One region of the Streptomyces sp. NPDC018026 genome, then DNA from elsewhere that is predicted to be linked to it. Evidence: predicted binding sites of a transcription regulator. Region 1 holds the regulator's gene; the other holds the start of a gene.
The links. The regulator HspR, encoded in region 1, represses chaperone genes until heat shock. The targets are predictions, from matches to a motif close to TTGAGNNNNNNNNNCTCAA.
Positions count from the first base shown of each region.

Region 2: the regulator HspR is predicted to act here: its motif matches at 3,710-3,728, upstream of lon (endopeptidase La).

Region 1 covers NZ_JBIRFY010000011.1:15,173-22,497, reverse strand. Annotated here, with positions in the region: gene ACH4D3_RS29000 (helix-turn-helix transcriptional regulator) at 1-398, shown strand, start outside; gene ACH4D3_RS28995 (LuxR C-terminal-related transcriptional regulator) at 424-1,407, shown strand; gene ACH4D3_RS28990 (LuxR C-terminal-related transcriptional regulator) at 1,370-2,407, opposite strand; gene ACH4D3_RS28985 (substrate-binding domain-containing protein) at 2,564-3,682, opposite strand; gene ACH4D3_RS28980 (heat shock protein transcriptional repressor HspR) at 3,887-4,342, opposite strand; gene dnaJ (molecular chaperone DnaJ) at 4,348-5,544, opposite strand; gene grpE (nucleotide exchange factor GrpE) at 5,587-6,264, opposite strand; gene dnaK (molecular chaperone DnaK) at 6,261-7,325, opposite strand, start outside.
Region 2 covers NZ_JBIRFY010000006.1:252,334-259,658, forward strand. Annotated here, with positions in the region: gene ACH4D3_RS20865 (MarR family winged helix-turn-helix transcriptional regulator) at 1-105, opposite strand, end outside; gene ACH4D3_RS20870 (lysozyme) at 354-1,181, shown strand; gene lon (endopeptidase La) at 1,264-3,687, opposite strand; gene ACH4D3_RS20880 (spermidine synthase) at 3,881-4,594, shown strand; gene ACH4D3_RS20885 (response regulator transcription factor) at 4,708-5,442, shown strand; gene ACH4D3_RS20890 (sensor histidine kinase) at 5,439-6,563, shown strand; gene ACH4D3_RS20895 (multifunctional oxoglutarate decarboxylase/oxoglutarate dehydrogenase thiamine pyrophosphate-binding subunit/dihydrolipoyllysine-residue succinyltransferase subunit) at 6,844-7,325, shown strand, end outside.

The sequences.
Region 1 (7,325 bases):
GCACGATCGACGAGGTGGTGGAGCGCCTCATCGTCTGCGACGAGACCGTGGCGTTCATCCCGACCCGCGACGACCAGCAGGTCGCCCTCGAGATCCGCAACCCCGGCCTGGTCCGTTACCTGATCAAGGTCTTCGAATTCATGTGGAGCCGGTCCGTGCCGCTGAGCGCGGGCGCACCCTACGAACCCGCACCGGGTGGCATCACCGACATCCAGTACTCCATAGCCAAGCTGCTGGTCGAAGGACACGTCGACGAAGCCATCGCCCGGCGCCTGGGCATGAACGTGCGCACCTGCCGGGCGCACATAGCCAAGCTGGCACAGGCCCTCGGCAGCGGCAGCCGCGCCCAGCTCGGCTTCCTCATCGCCCAGTCCGGGATCCTGGAGAACGATCACTGATCGCAGTCGACGAAGAGAGTCACACGTGACCCCAGAGGTGCATCACCACGGAGCGGAGGAGCTGTGTGATGCGGGCCTGGAGATCTACGCCCGCGCACTGCGGGAGGGGCACCTCCCCGGCGCCGCCGCGGCGACGGCACCCTGCCTGATCGACAACGGCCTCCTCCACCCCGCCGTCGACGACCTGGACCGCCTGGAGCCCGTGCCGCCCACCGTGGTGCTGCAACGCCTGCTCCGGTCCTCCGAGGACCGCGTCGCCGACGAGCGGCGGCGCGGGCAGCGGATGGCCGATGTCTTCGAGCCCCTCATCCGCCTGGGCCGGCGCGACGTCCTCACCGAGGACACCCCGGCCCTCAGAATCCTCGGCAGCAAGGAGCGGACGGGCCAGGCCATCGAGGAAGCCATGGCCGAGGGCAGGAAGGAGCTCCTCGCGATCCAGCCGCACGACTCGCACGTCACCAAGCGCCCCGACATCCTCGAAGGGGCCATGAAGCGGGACCAGGCCTTCCTCGACCGCGGGGCCCGGGTAAGGGCGTTGTACCAGCACACCATCCGCCACGCCCCCTACACGCGGGCCCGCTACGAGCAGCTGACCGGCGACGTCGAGGCGCGCACCCTCGACGAGGTCACCGAACGCCTGATCATCGTCGACCGCACCGTGGCCTTCATCCCCGCCAGCGCCGACCGCTCCCTCGCCCTCGAAGTACGCCACCCCGCCCTCATCGCCTACTTCGTCAACACCTTCGACCGCCTGTGGCACCTCGCCACCCCTATGCACCCCCAGGCCGTCCACCCGCCCACCCTCAACGGCATCACCCCCCGCCAACGCGCCATAGCCGCCCTCCTCGTCGAAGGCCACACCGACACCGACATCGCCGACCGCCTCGGCATGAACGTCCGCACCGCCCGCGTCCACATCGCCAAACTCGCCGCCACCCTCGGCAGCGAGAGCCGGGCACAACTCGGCTACCTCATCGGGCAGTCGGGGATTCTCGATCAGAAAGGATGACGGGGGCCGGAGCCCTGCGCGGGGCGCCGTCCAGGCCGGCCTGGGCTATGCGGACGCCCAACTGCGTGCGGCTGGCCGCACCCAGGGTCTCCGAGAGCCGGGCGATGTGCGCACGGGCCGTACGGACGCTGATGCCGAGGCGTTCCGCGATCACCGCGTCCTGGTGGCCCTCCGCGAGGAGCGCCGCGATGGACTGCTCGCGGTGGGAGATGCCCTCGATGCCGGTGTCGGGGAGGGCGGCGGTCAGGGGGATGGCGAGGCGCCACAGCCGTTCGAAGACCGTGACCAGGTAGGAGATCAGGGCGGGGTGGCGCAGCTCCAGTGCCATCGTGCGGTCGGTGTTGGCGGGGATGAAGGCGACGGTGCGGTCGAAGAGGATGAGCCGGTCGATGACCTCGTCCAGGGTGCGGGCCTCCACCGCGTCGCCCATCAGCTCCAGGTAGTTGAGCAGGCCCTGGCCGTGCCGGGCCACGTGCGTGTACAGGTCCCGCATCCGCACCCCGCGCCCGCGCAGCGCCAGCGCCCGGTGCAGGCCCTCGGACAGCTCGTGCTCGCGCCGGATGCCGCCGGGCTGGACGGTGAGCACCTCCGTCGTGCAGGCCTGCGTCGCCTCGTCCATCGCGGCCTGGATGCGGGACAGCCCGTCGAGGACCCGGATCGCCGTGCTCTCCGTGCCGGCCGGGGTCTGGAGCAGCCGGCCGAGGCCCGCGTACCACTCGAAGGCCTCCACCGCCGAGCCCACCCGCCGCTGACTGGCGCTGACCTCGTCGTGGACCCCGCGCAGCAGCCGCGTCATGACCTCCTGCGGGGAGGTCGGCACCAGCCAGTCCATGTCGTCGGGGTCGGGGTGCAGCAGGGCCAGTTCCAGGAGGCAGGGGACCGGCTCGGCGTCCCGGCGCGGCACCCGGCCGCGCCGGACCGCCCGGGAGTACACGCGGTCCCCGGCCGCGCACAGCCGGTCGGCCCCGTGGGGGTGCTCCTGAGCCCCGTGCCCGGCCATCGCCCATCCCACCCCCGGTTCCGGCTCTTCCGCAGCGCAACTATGCGCGGCCGGGACCGGCTCCGCAACAAGGCTCCGCCGCGGACGGAGGCCGAAAAGAGCCGGTTGCGGGCGGAACGCCCGGTCACCGTGGAACCGGGCGGGCACGCGGGCTGTCTACTTCAGACCGAGCTCCGCGCACGCGTCCTCGTACTTGGCGGTGCAGATGTCGGTGACCTTGTAGAAGCCCTCCGCGACGACCGTCTCCTCGATGTTGGCCTTGGTCAGGGCGACGACGGGGACGAGCTGGGCGGGGACGCCCTTGTGGGTGGGGCTGTCGACCTTGTCGCGGGCGAGCGCGTCGAACTGGATGTCCCGGCCCTGGACCCGCGCCACGGCCATCTCCGCGGCGTTCTCGGCCTCCTGCGGGTAGGACTTGTACACGCTCATGTACTGCTCGCCGGTGACGATCCGCTGGACCGCCGCGAGTTCCGCGTCCTGGCCGGTGATCGGCGGCAGGTCGGTGACGCCCGCGTCCTCCAGGGCCTTGATGATGCCGCCCGCCATGCCGTCGTTGGCGGAGTAGACGCCCGCGATGTTCTTCTTGCCGATCTTCTCGATCGCCTCGGTCATGTTCGCCTCGGCGTTCTCCGGCTTCCAGTCCTTGGTGTCGAAGGACTGGGCGATCGTCACCTTGCCGTTCAGCTCCGCCAGCGCGCCCGCCTTGAACTGCTTGGCGTTCGGGTCGGTGGACGAGCCGTTCATCATGACAATCTTCTCGGAGCTCTCCGGGTCGCCGCCGAGCGCCTCGATGAGCGAGCGGCCCTGGACCTCGCCGACCAGCTCGTTGTCGAAGGAGATGTAGGCGTCGATCGGACCCTCGGCCAGCCGGTCGTAGGCGATGACGGGGATGCCGGCGTCCTTGGCCTTCTGCACGCCGTCCGCGATGGCGTGCGCGTCGACCGCGTCCAGCACGATCACGTCGACCTTGTCCTCGATCATCTGCTGCATCTGGTCGGCCTGCTTCGTGGCGCTGGCCTCGGCGTTGGCGTACTTGACGATGCCCTCGTCGCGCGTCAGCTCGCCGATCTTCTTCTTGAAGAAGGGGTAGTCGAACTGCTCGTAGCGCGTGTTCTCCTTCTCCGGCAGCAGCAGCCCGACCAGGAGGTCGTTGCCCTTGGACGGGCTGGCGTCGTCGCTGCTCTCCGACGCGCCCAGCATGCCGCAGGAGGCCAGCGAGAAGGTCATCAGGGACGCGGCCACGGATATGGCGATTCGACGGGCACGGCTGCTCACTGCGCTAGACCTTCCGACACACGGGCGTAGTTGGTATCCAGGTGACCCAGGTGACCCCGGTGAAGAGAGCCAACGCTGTCTTCACCAAATCGTCAAGAAGTACTAGACCAATGAGACAGCACCGTTGTGAACCGGCCCCGGAGGACGCGGTGGTCCTCCGGGGCCGATGATGCCGTTTTCCCTTGTGCCGTCTGCCGGTCCGGCTCAGTCCGAGGACTGGCCGTGGCGCTTGGGCCGCCAGACCACCAGCGCGCTGGTCTGCTGTACCTCTTGGTAAGGAACCAGGTCACGGCGGTACGACGCGTGCACGGCGGCCTCGCGCTGGCGCATCGCCGTGGCCGCGCCGTCGAGGGCGGCGGCCAGCTCGGCCGCGCGGGCCTGCAGCTCGGCGACCTGGTTCTCCAGTTCGATGATGCGCTTGATTCCGGCCAGGTTGATGCCCTCGTCCTGCGACAACTGCTGGACCTGTCGCAGCAGTTCGATGTCGCGGGCCGAGTAGCGCCGGCCGCGGCCGGCCGTGCGGTCCGGGGAGACCAGGCCGAGGCGGTCGTACTGGCGCAGCGTCTGCGGGTGCAGACCGGAGAGCTGGGCCGCCACCGAGATGACGTAGACCGGGGTGTCCTCGGTCAGTTCGTACGGGTTGCGTCGACGACCGTCCATTCCCGTCAAGCTCCCTTCGCGGCCTGGAACAACTCCGCCCGCGGATCCTCGTCCGCGGTCGCCTCGCGATACGCCTGAAGCGCGTCACGAGCCTTCCCCGTCAGATCCTTCGGAACACTCACCTCCACGGTGACCAGGAGGTCGCCGCGGGTGCCGTCCTTGCGGACCGCGCCCTTGCCCCGGGCCCGCATGGTGCGGCCGTTGGGCGTGCCCGCCGGCAGCTTGAGCGTGACGGGCGGACCGCCCAGGGTCGGGACGCGGACCTCGCCGCCGAGGGCCGCCTCGGCGTAGGTGACCGGGACGGTGACGGTGAGGTTGTCGCCCCGGCGGCCGAAGACGGGGTGGTCCTTGACGTGCACGACCACGTACAGGTCGCCCGCCGGACCGCCCCGCTCGCCCGGCGTGCCCTTGCCGCGCAGCCGGATGCGCTGCCCGTCCGAGACCCCGGCGGGGATACGGACCTGCATCGTCCGCGAGGACTTGGCGCGTCCGGAGCCCTTGCAGACCTCGCAGGGGTCCTCGGCGATCAGGCCGCGGCCCTTGCAGTCCGGGCACGGGTCGGTGAGGGAGAAGCCGCCGCCCGAGCCCCGGGCGACCTGGCCGGTGCCGACGCAGGTCGGGCACACGCGCGGCGTGCCGTTCTTGTCGCCGGTGCCCGAACAGGCCTTGCAGGGCGCCTGCGAGGACATCCTGAGCGGCACGGTCGCGCCCTCGATGGCCTCGGTGAAGCTCAGGGTGACCTCGGACTCGATGTCCTGCCCGCGCCGCGGCTGGGTGCGCGTGCCGGTGCCCGGTCCACCGCCGGTGCGGTTGAACAGGCCGCCGAAGACGTCCCCGAGGCCACCGCCGAAGCCGCCGGCGCCGCCCTGGCCTCCCCCGCCCTGGGCGCCGCCTCCGAAGAGGTCGCCCAGGTCGAAGTTGAAGGTGCCGCCGCCCGCGCCCGGCCCCGGACGGAAGCCGCCGTTGCCGAAGAGGGCGCGGGCCTCGTCGTACTCCTTGCGCTTCTTGGGGTCACCGAGGATGTCGTTGGCCTCGGAGATCTCCTTGAAGCGCTCCTCCGCCTTGACGTTTCCCTTGTTGGCGTCCGGGTGGTTCTCGCGGGCGAGCTTCCGGTACGCCTTCTTGATCTCGGCCTCGGTGGCGTCCTTGGGGACGCCGAGAACCTTGTAGTAGTCCTTCTCGATGAAGTCCTTCGTGCTCATCCCCGACGTCCCTCCTCTCGCGCCCTACGTGTCACTTCGAGCTCAGCCCTCGTCCGGGCCACCGCTCTCCTTGGTCCCGGCGTCGTCCTCCGCGCCGGAGGCGTCCTGCGCCTCGGTGGCGTCCTCGGCCGGCTTGACCGTCTGGGCGCCCGGCTGCGGCTCGGCGACCGCCACCCGCGCGGGGCGGATGGTGCGTTCGCCGATCCGGTACCCGGGCTGCAGGATCGCCACGCAGGTCGTCTCGGTGACGTCCGGTGCGTAGGAGTGCATCAGGGCCTCGTGGATCGTCGGGTCGAAGGGCTCGCCCTCCTTGCCGAACTGCTGGAGGCCCATCTTGGCGATGACCGTCTCCAGCGACTCCGCGACGGACTTGAAACCACCGACCAGTTCGCCGTGGTCCCGGGCGCGCCCGACGTCGTCGAGCACGGGAAGCAGCTCGGACAGGAGGTTCGCGACGGCGATCTCCTTGACCGCGACGCGGTCCCGCTCCACCCGGCGGCGGTAGTTCTGGTATTCGGCCTGGAGGCGCTGGAGGTCCGCGGTGCGCTCGCTCAGCGCGGTGCGCACCTGGTCCAGCTGGGCCACCAGGCCCGCGTTCTCACTCGCGTCCCCGGCCGGGGCCGCCCCCTCTTCGGAGGCGGCCTGCGGCTCGGCGTCGTCAGGGGTGGCGCCGGAGGGGACGTCGGGCTTCTCGTCGAAACCCGGGGTCTCCTCCGTCACGCGGCACCGTCCTTGCGCTCGTCGTCCACGATCTCGGCGTCGACGACGTCGTCGTCGGCCTTGTCACCGGCGCCCGCGTCGGCACCGGCGCCCGGGGCCTCGCCGCCGGCGGCCTGCGCGGCCGCCGCGTCGGCGTACATGGCCTGGCCCAGCTTCTGCGAGACGGCGGCGACCTTCTCCGTGGCGGTGCGGATCTCGGCGGTGTCCTCGCCCTTGAGCTTCTCCTTCAGCTCGGCGACGGACTCCTCGACCTCGGTCTTCACCTCGCCGGGGACCTTGTCCTCGTTGTCCTTGAGGAACTTCTCCGTCTGGTAGACGAGCTGCTCGCCCTGGTTGCGGGACTCGGCGGCCTCGCGGCGGGCGTGGTCCTCCTCCGCGTACTTCTCGGCCTCCTGGCGCATCCGGTCGACCTCGTCCTTCGGCAGCGAGGAGCCGCCGGTGACGGTCATCTTCTGCTCCTTGCCCGTGCCCAGGTCCTTCGCGGTCACGTGCATGATGCCGTTGGCGTCGATGTCGAAGGCGACCTCGATCTGCGGGACGCCGCGGGGCGCCGGCGGCAGACCGGTCAGCTCGAACATCCCGAGCTTCTTGTTGTACGCCGCGATCTCGCGCTCGCCCTGGTAGACCTGGATCTGCACGGAGGGCTGGTTGTCCTCGGCGGTGGTGAAGATCTCCGAGCGCTTGGTCGGGATCGTCGTGTTCCGCTCGATCAGCTTGGTCATGATGCCGCCCTTGGTCTCGATGCCGAGGGACAGCGGGGTGACGTCGAGCAGCAGGACGTCCTTGACCTCGCCCTTGAGGACACCGGCCTGCAGGGCGGCGCCGATGGCGACGACCTCGTCCGGGTTGACGCCCTTGTTGGCGTCCTTGCCGCCGGTCAGCTCCTTGACGAGCTCGGCCACGGCGGGCATACGGGTGGAACCGCCGACGAGAACGACGTGGTCGATCTCGGACAGCTGGATCCCGGCGTCCTTGATGACGTTGTGGAACGGCGTCTTGCAGCGCTCCAGCAGGTCGGAGGTCAGCTGCTGGAACTGGGCGCGGGTGAGCTTCTCGTCCAG
Region 2 (7,325 bases), on a different contig from region 1:
GACGGTCAACTCCCGCTCCAGGGCCAGGAACTCCGGTTGGTTCACACCACTGCCGGACAGGTGGGATTCGCCTCCGCGACCGTCGCCGTTCCCGTCTTCGTGCACGTCAGCCCCTGCCTCGATTTTCCGGTCCTGAAAGTTTCCGCCACGGGCCGCCATCGCCGCAGCTCGCCAAGTATTTCGCAGGCTTAGACCAACGGCGGCTCCCGGTCCTCTTCCACCCGCCGTTTCTACGTGCGTAGAGTCTTCACCGGACCTCCTGATGGCATGCGCACGCCATCCCTACGCCATCCAGGGGTTCTCCCCACTCGCGCATCCCCCACGGAGCACCACCGAGCCATCGGAGGCACGTCATGCTCGTGCACAGATCCGGATCGGCCCGCGGACGGCGGTTCGCCGTCACCGGGATCCTGCTCGCCGCGTTCTCCCTCGTGTTCACCCTTCCCGCCGACGCCGCGTCGTCCGCGGACGTCCCGGCCCGCGGCTCCGCCCACATGGGCATGGGCGTCGCGGCCCACGACGGCGAGCACGGCACCCCCGTCCCGGGCCGCGCGGCCCAGACGGAGGGCGTCGACGTCTCCAGCCACCAGGGCAACGTCGCCTGGTCGACCCTGTGGAACAGCGGCGTCAAGTGGGCCTACGCCAAGGCCACCGAGGGGACGTACTACACGAACCCCTACTTCGCCCAGCAGTACAACGGCTCCTACAACGTCGGCATGATCCGGGGCGCCTACCACTTCGCCACCCCGGACACCACGAGCGGCGCCACCCAGGCCAACTACTTCGTCGACCACGGCGGCGGCTGGTCCAAGGACGGCAAGACACTGCCGGGCGCGCTCGACATCGAGTGGAACCCGTACGGCGCCACCTGCTACGGCAAGTCGCAGAGCGGGATGGTCTCCTGGATCCGGGACTTCCTGAACACGTACAAGGCCCGTACCGGCCGGGACGCCGTGATCTACACGGCGACCAGCTGGTGGACCCAGTGCACCGGCAACTACGGCGGCTTCGCCTCGAACAACCCGCTGTGGGTCGCCCGCTACGCCTCGACGGTGGGCACGCTGCCGGCCGGCTGGGGCTACTACACGATGTGGCAGTACACGTCGTCCGGCCCGACGGTCGGCGACCACAACAAGTTCAACGGCGCGCTGGACCGCGTCCAGGCGCTCGCCAACGGCTGACGGGCCCCAGCGGCACAGGGAAGGCCCGGGTTCCTTTTCAAGAACCCGGGCCTTCCCCCCTTTCCTCATCCGGTCGCGTCCGTCACGCCGCGACCGGAACCTCCGGCCGCGCACCGTTGGTCGCCGGTGCGAGCGCCAGTTCCAGCACCTGGCGGACGTCGGTGACGGCGTGGACGTCGAGCTTGTCCAGCACCTGGGCCGGGACGTCGTCCAGGTCGGGCTCGTTGCGCTTGGGGATGATCACCGTGGTGATCCCCGCCCGGTGCGCGGCGAGCAGCTTCTGCTTGACCCCGCCGATCGGCAGCACCCGCCCGGTCAGCGAGACCTCGCCGGTCATCGCCACGTCGGTGCGCACCAGCCGGCCGGACAGGAGCGAGGCGAGGGCCGTGGTCATGGTGACGCCGGCGCTCGGGCCGTCCTTGGGGACCGCGCCCGCCGGGAAGTGGATGTGCGCTCCCCGGTCCTTGAGGTCGCCCACCGGCAGCTCCAGCTCGGCGCCGTGACTGCGCAGGAAGCTCAGCGCGATCTGCGCCGACTCCTTCATCACGTCGCCCAGCTGACCGGTCAGGGTCAGTCCGGCCGCGCCCGTCTCCGGGTCGGCCAGCGAGGCCTCGACGTACAGGACGTCGCCGCCCGCGCCGGTGACCGCGAGGCCGGTGGCCACGCCGGGCACCGCGGTGCGCCGCTCGGCCGGGTCCTGGGCGGACTCGGGCACGTGGTGCGGCCGGCCGACGAGACCGCGCAGGTCGGCCTCGGTGACGGTGAACGGCAGCTCCCGCTCGCCCAGTTCGTGCTGGGCCGCCACCTTGCGCAGCAGCCGCGCGATGGCCCGCTCCAGGGTGCGCACGCCCGCCTCGCGGGTGTACTCACCCGCCAGCTTGCGCAGCGCGCCCTCGTCGACGGTGACCTCGTCCGCGTCCAGTCCGGCCCGCTCCAGCTGGCGCGGGAGCAGGTGGTCACGGGCGATGACGACCTTCTCGTCCTCCGTGTAGCCGTCCAGGCGGACCAGCTCCATGCGGTCGAGCAGGGCCTCCGGGATGGCTTCCAGGACGTTGGCGGTGGCCAGGAAGACCACGTCGGAAAGGTCCAGCTCGACCTCCAGGTAGTGGTCCCGGAAGGTGTGGTTCTGGGCCGGGTCGAGGACCTCCAGCAAGGCCGCGGCCGGGTCGCCCCGGAAGTCGGAGCCCACCTTGTCGATCTCGTCGAGCAGGACGACCGGGTTCATGGACCCCGCCTCCTTGATCGCCCGCACGATCCGGCCGGGCAGCGCGCCGACGTAGGTACGCCGGTGGCCGCGGATCTCGGCCTCGTCGCGGACGCCGCCGAGGGCGACGCGGACGAACTTGCGGCCCATCGCGTGGGCGACGGACTCGCCGAGGCTGGTCTTGCCGACGCCGGGCGGGCCGACCAGGGCCAGTACGGCACCGCCGCGCCGGCCGCCGACCACGCCGAGGCCACGGTCGCCGCGCCGCTTGCGCACGGCCAGGTACTCGGTGATGCGCTCCTTCACGTCCTCCAGGCCCGCGTGCTCGGCGTCGAGCACCGCCTGGGCGCCCTGGATGTCGTAGGCGTCCTCGGTGCGCTCGCTCCACGGCATCTCCAGGACCGTGTCGAGCCAGGTGCGGATCCAGGAGCCCTCGGGCGACTGGTCGGAGGACCGCTCCAGCTTGTCGACCTCCTTGAGCGCGGCCTCGCGGACCTTCTCGGGCAGGTCTGCGGCCTCCACCCGGGCGCGGTAGTCGTCGGACTCCTCACCCTCCTGCTCGCCGTTGATCTCGCGCAGCTCCTTGCGGACCGCGTCGAGCTGGCGGCGCAGCAGGAACTCCCGCTGCTGCTTGTCGACGCCCTCCTGGACGTCCTTGGCGATGGTCTCGGCGACGTCCTGCTCGGCGAGGTGGTCGCGCAGCTGCTGGGTGGCGAGCTTGAGACGGGCCACCGGGTCGGTGGTCTCCAGCAGCTCGACCTTCTGCTCGGTGGTCAGGAACGGCGAGTAGCCGGAGTTGTCGGCGAGCGCGGACACGTCGTCAATAGCCTGGACCCGGTCGACGACCTGCCAGGCGCCGCGCTTGCGCAGCCACGCGGTGGCGAGCGCCTTGTACTCCTTCACCAGCTCGGCGACCTGGCCGGGCAGCGGCTCGGGGACGGTCTCGTCGACCCGGGTGCCCTCGACCCAGAGCGCGGCGCCGGGACCGGTGGTGCCGGCGCCGATGCGCACCCGGCCCCGGCCGCGGATCAGGGCGCCGGGGTCGCCGTCGGCCAGGCGGCCGACCTGCTCGACGGTGCCGAGCACGCCGGTGGCGGCGTGGGCGCCGTCGATGCGCGGGACGAGCAGCACGCGGGGCTTGCCGGGCTCGGACCTGGCGGCGGCCTGGGCGGCCTCCACCGCGGCCCGTACCTCGGCGTCGCTCAGGTCCAGGGGGACGACCATGCCGGGCAGGACCACTTCGTCGTCGAGCGGCAGCACGGGCAGGGTGAGCGGTGTGAAGGCGGCGGACTCAGCAGCCATGATCTCCCCTTCGGCAGTCAAGTTGAGTTACATCGACTCAATGAAAGGGAGCCCCGGATTGTTCCCCCGGGTGTGTTCGCTCTGAGCGATCAAGTCCCGAGGGGGTACGTCCCGCCTCTTACGTCCCGCCTCCGGTGACAGCACCGTCGTACCGGCGGGCATTCCTCCGCCGGGCGGGTGCCAGGATGGGCCGATGCCCCTCACTACCCACGACTCCCCCGACGCGGACTTCCCCGACGCGCCCGAGGTGCTGGACCGCCGCGAGGGTCCGTACGGCGAGGTGGTCCTGCGCCGGCACGGAACGTTGCTGCAGATCATCGCGAACGGCTGCTTCCTGATGGACACCTCCGACGGGCGCTCGGAGCGGCGCCTGGTCGACGCGGCGGCCGACGCGCTGGCCGCCTCCGGCGGGCGGACCGCTCCGCACCTGCTCATCGGCGGTCTCGGGGTCGGCTTCTCCCTCGCACACGCGGCCGCCGACCCCCGCTGGGGCAGGATCGCGGTCGTCGAGCGCGAGGGCGCCGTCATCGACTGGCACCGCGCCGGACCGCTGGGCGCGCTCTCCGCCGAGGCGCTGGCCGACCCGCGCACGGAGATCGTCGAGGCGGACCTGGTCGAGTACGTCAATGAGACATCCGACACGTACGACGCCCTGTGTCTGGACATCGACAACGGACCCGGCTGGACCGTCACCGAGGGCAACGACGGGCTGTACGCGCCGTCCGGACTGGCGGGCTGCGCACGGCTGTTGAGGCCCGGCGGGGTGCTTGCCGTATGGTCCGCGCAGCCCTCTCCGGAATTCGAAGAAACCTTGCGTAATGCCGGTTTCCAGCAGGTGCGTACCGAAGAGATCCCCGTTGCCCGGGGCGTTCCGGACGTCGTTCACATCGGCGTCGGGCCTGGATAGCAAAGCCGCGGTGACTCCCCGTACGCTGCTGCCCTGACGCGGATCATTCAAGCGTCGAGCGCAGTCATGGGATCACCCCACGGATTCCGGAAAGCACACCTCAGGGGCGGGCGATGGAGCAGACACAGACCTCCCACAACGGCACGGCCACCCAGGGCGCCCAGCGCCGGGTGCTGGTGGTCGAGGACGATCAGACGATCGTGGACGCCATCGCGACCCGTCTGCGCGCCGAAGGGTTCCTGGTGCAAACGGCGGGCGACGGTCCGTCCGCCGTCGACACCGCCGAGGCTTGGCAGCCCGACCTGCTGATCCTCGACATCATGCTGCCCGGCTTCGACGGCCTGGAGGTCTGCCGGCGCGTGCAGGCCCAGCGGCCGGTGCCGGTGCTGATGCTCACGGCGCGCGACGACGAGACGGACATGCTGGTCGGCCTCGGCGTGGGCGCCGACGACTACATGACCAAGCCGTTCTCGATGCGCGAGCTGGCCGCCCGCGTGCACGTGCTGCTGCGGCGGGTCGAGCGGGCCGTGGTGGCCGCCTCGACGCCGCGCAGCGGCATCCTGCGCCTGGGCGAGCTGGAGATCGACCACGCCCAGCGCCGGGTGCGGGTGCGCAGCGAGGACGTGCACCTCACGCCGACCGAGTTCGACCTGCTGGTCTGCCTGGCGAACACCCCGCGGGCGGTGCTCTCCCGCGAGCAGCTGCTCGCCGAGGTGTGGGACTGGGCCGACGCCTCGGGCACCCGGACCGTGGACAGCCACATCAAGGCGCTGCGCCGGAAGATCGGCGCCGAGCGCATCCGTACCGTGCACGGCGTGGGCTACGCGTTGGAGACACCGACGCCATGAGCCGGGGACGGGAAGCCGCACGGAGGAACCCCGGCCCCCGGAGAACCGGGGATCCCTGGGGTGGCGTACGCCCGTTCTCGATCAAGACCAAGCTGGGCGCGCTGGTCGTCACGTCGGTGCTGATCACCACCGGCCTGTCGGTGATAGCGGTGCACACCAAGACGGAGCTGCGGTTCATCACGGTCTTCTCGATGATCGCCACGCTGCTGATCACGCAGTTCGTGGCGCACTCGCTGACCGCGCCGCTGGACGAGATGAACGCGGTGGCCCGGTCCATCTCGCACGGCGACTACACCCGCCGGGTGCGGGAGAACCGCCGGGACGAGCTGGGCGCCCTGGCCGTCACCATCAATCGCATGGCCGACGACCTGGAGGCCCAGGACCTCCAGCGCAAGGAGTTGGTGGCGAACGTCTCGCACGAGCTGCGCACCCCGATCGCGGGCCTGCGCGCGGTGCTGGAGAACATCGTCGACGGCGTCACCGAGGCCGACCCGGAGACCATGCGCACCGCGCTCGGGCAGACCGAGCGGCTCGGCCGGCTGGTGGAGACGCTGCTCGACCTCTCCCGCCTGGACAACGGCGTCATACCGCTGCGCAAGCGGCGCTTCGAGGTGTGGCCGTACCTGTCGGGCGTACTGAAGGAGGCCAACATGGTCGCCTCCGCGCGCGCGGGCATCGCCTCGGGGTCCGGCAGCCACTCCCGCACCGACGTGCATCTGGCCCTGGACGTCTTCCCGCCGGAGCTGACCGCGCACGCCGACCCCGAGCGCATCCACCAGGTCGTCGCCAACCTGATCGACAACGCCGTCAAGCACAGCCCGCCGCACGGCCGGGTGACGGTCCGGGCGCGCCGCGGCGAGCTGCCGGAATCGCTTGAGCTGGAAGTTCTCGACGAAGGACCGGGCATCCCGCGCTCGGAGTGGCGCCGGGTGTTCGAGCGGTTCAACCGCGGTTCGGTGTCGCGGCCGCACGGTCCGGGCAGCGACGGGGGCACCGGTCTGGGCCTCGCGATCGCGCGCTGGGCGGTGGATCTGCACGGCGGCCGGATCGGAGTGGCCGAATCCGAGCGGGGCTGCCGGATTCTCATCACTCTTCCGGGCCTGCCGTCGACGTCCGGTTGACGTAGGGTTCGAAGCGGAGCGTCAAGATCCACTGCATCCGCGCTGGCGGACACGTGTGATCAGGCACAGGCCCGCGTCGGAGAGGCGCCGGGTCCCGGTCTCCCGATCCCGCACGCAGCAGAACCTCGCTTGTTTCCCGCCATTTCCAGCGCCGAAACGCAGTCTGCAATGTGACTTACGCGACGATGAACGGGCCCAGTCTGACCTTCCGGGGCCGGTAGGCGTAGCCTTGATTCCCGCTGTCCACCATCTTGTGAAGCGGAAGAGGGCGGTTCTCGCCGTGTCGCCACAGTCCCCCAGTAACTCGAGCATCTCGACCGACACCGACCAAGCGGGCACCGCGGGAAAGAACCCCGCGGCCGCGTTCGGTGCCAATGAGTGGCTCGTCGACGAGATCTATCAGCAGTACCTCCAGGACCCGAACTCCGTGGACCGAGCCTGGTGGGACTTCTTCGCCGACTACAAGCCCGGAGCGGCGGCGACCCCGACCGCCTCCGGCGCCGTGACCACGGATGCCGGCAGCACGCCACCGGCCGCCCCCGCCCCGCAGGCGCAGGCCCCGGCGCAGCCGCAGGCCGCCGCCCCGGCGCCCGCCCCCGCGAAGCCCGCCGCTGCCGCCCCGGCGGCGCCGGCCGCTCCGGCCACCAAGCCCGCTGCCGCGCCGGCCAAGCCCGCCGCCAAGCCGCAGGCGAAGGCCGCCGCGCCCGCCAAGGACGCCGGTGCCGCCCCCGAGGGCCCGGAGCTGGTGACCCTGCGCGGCCC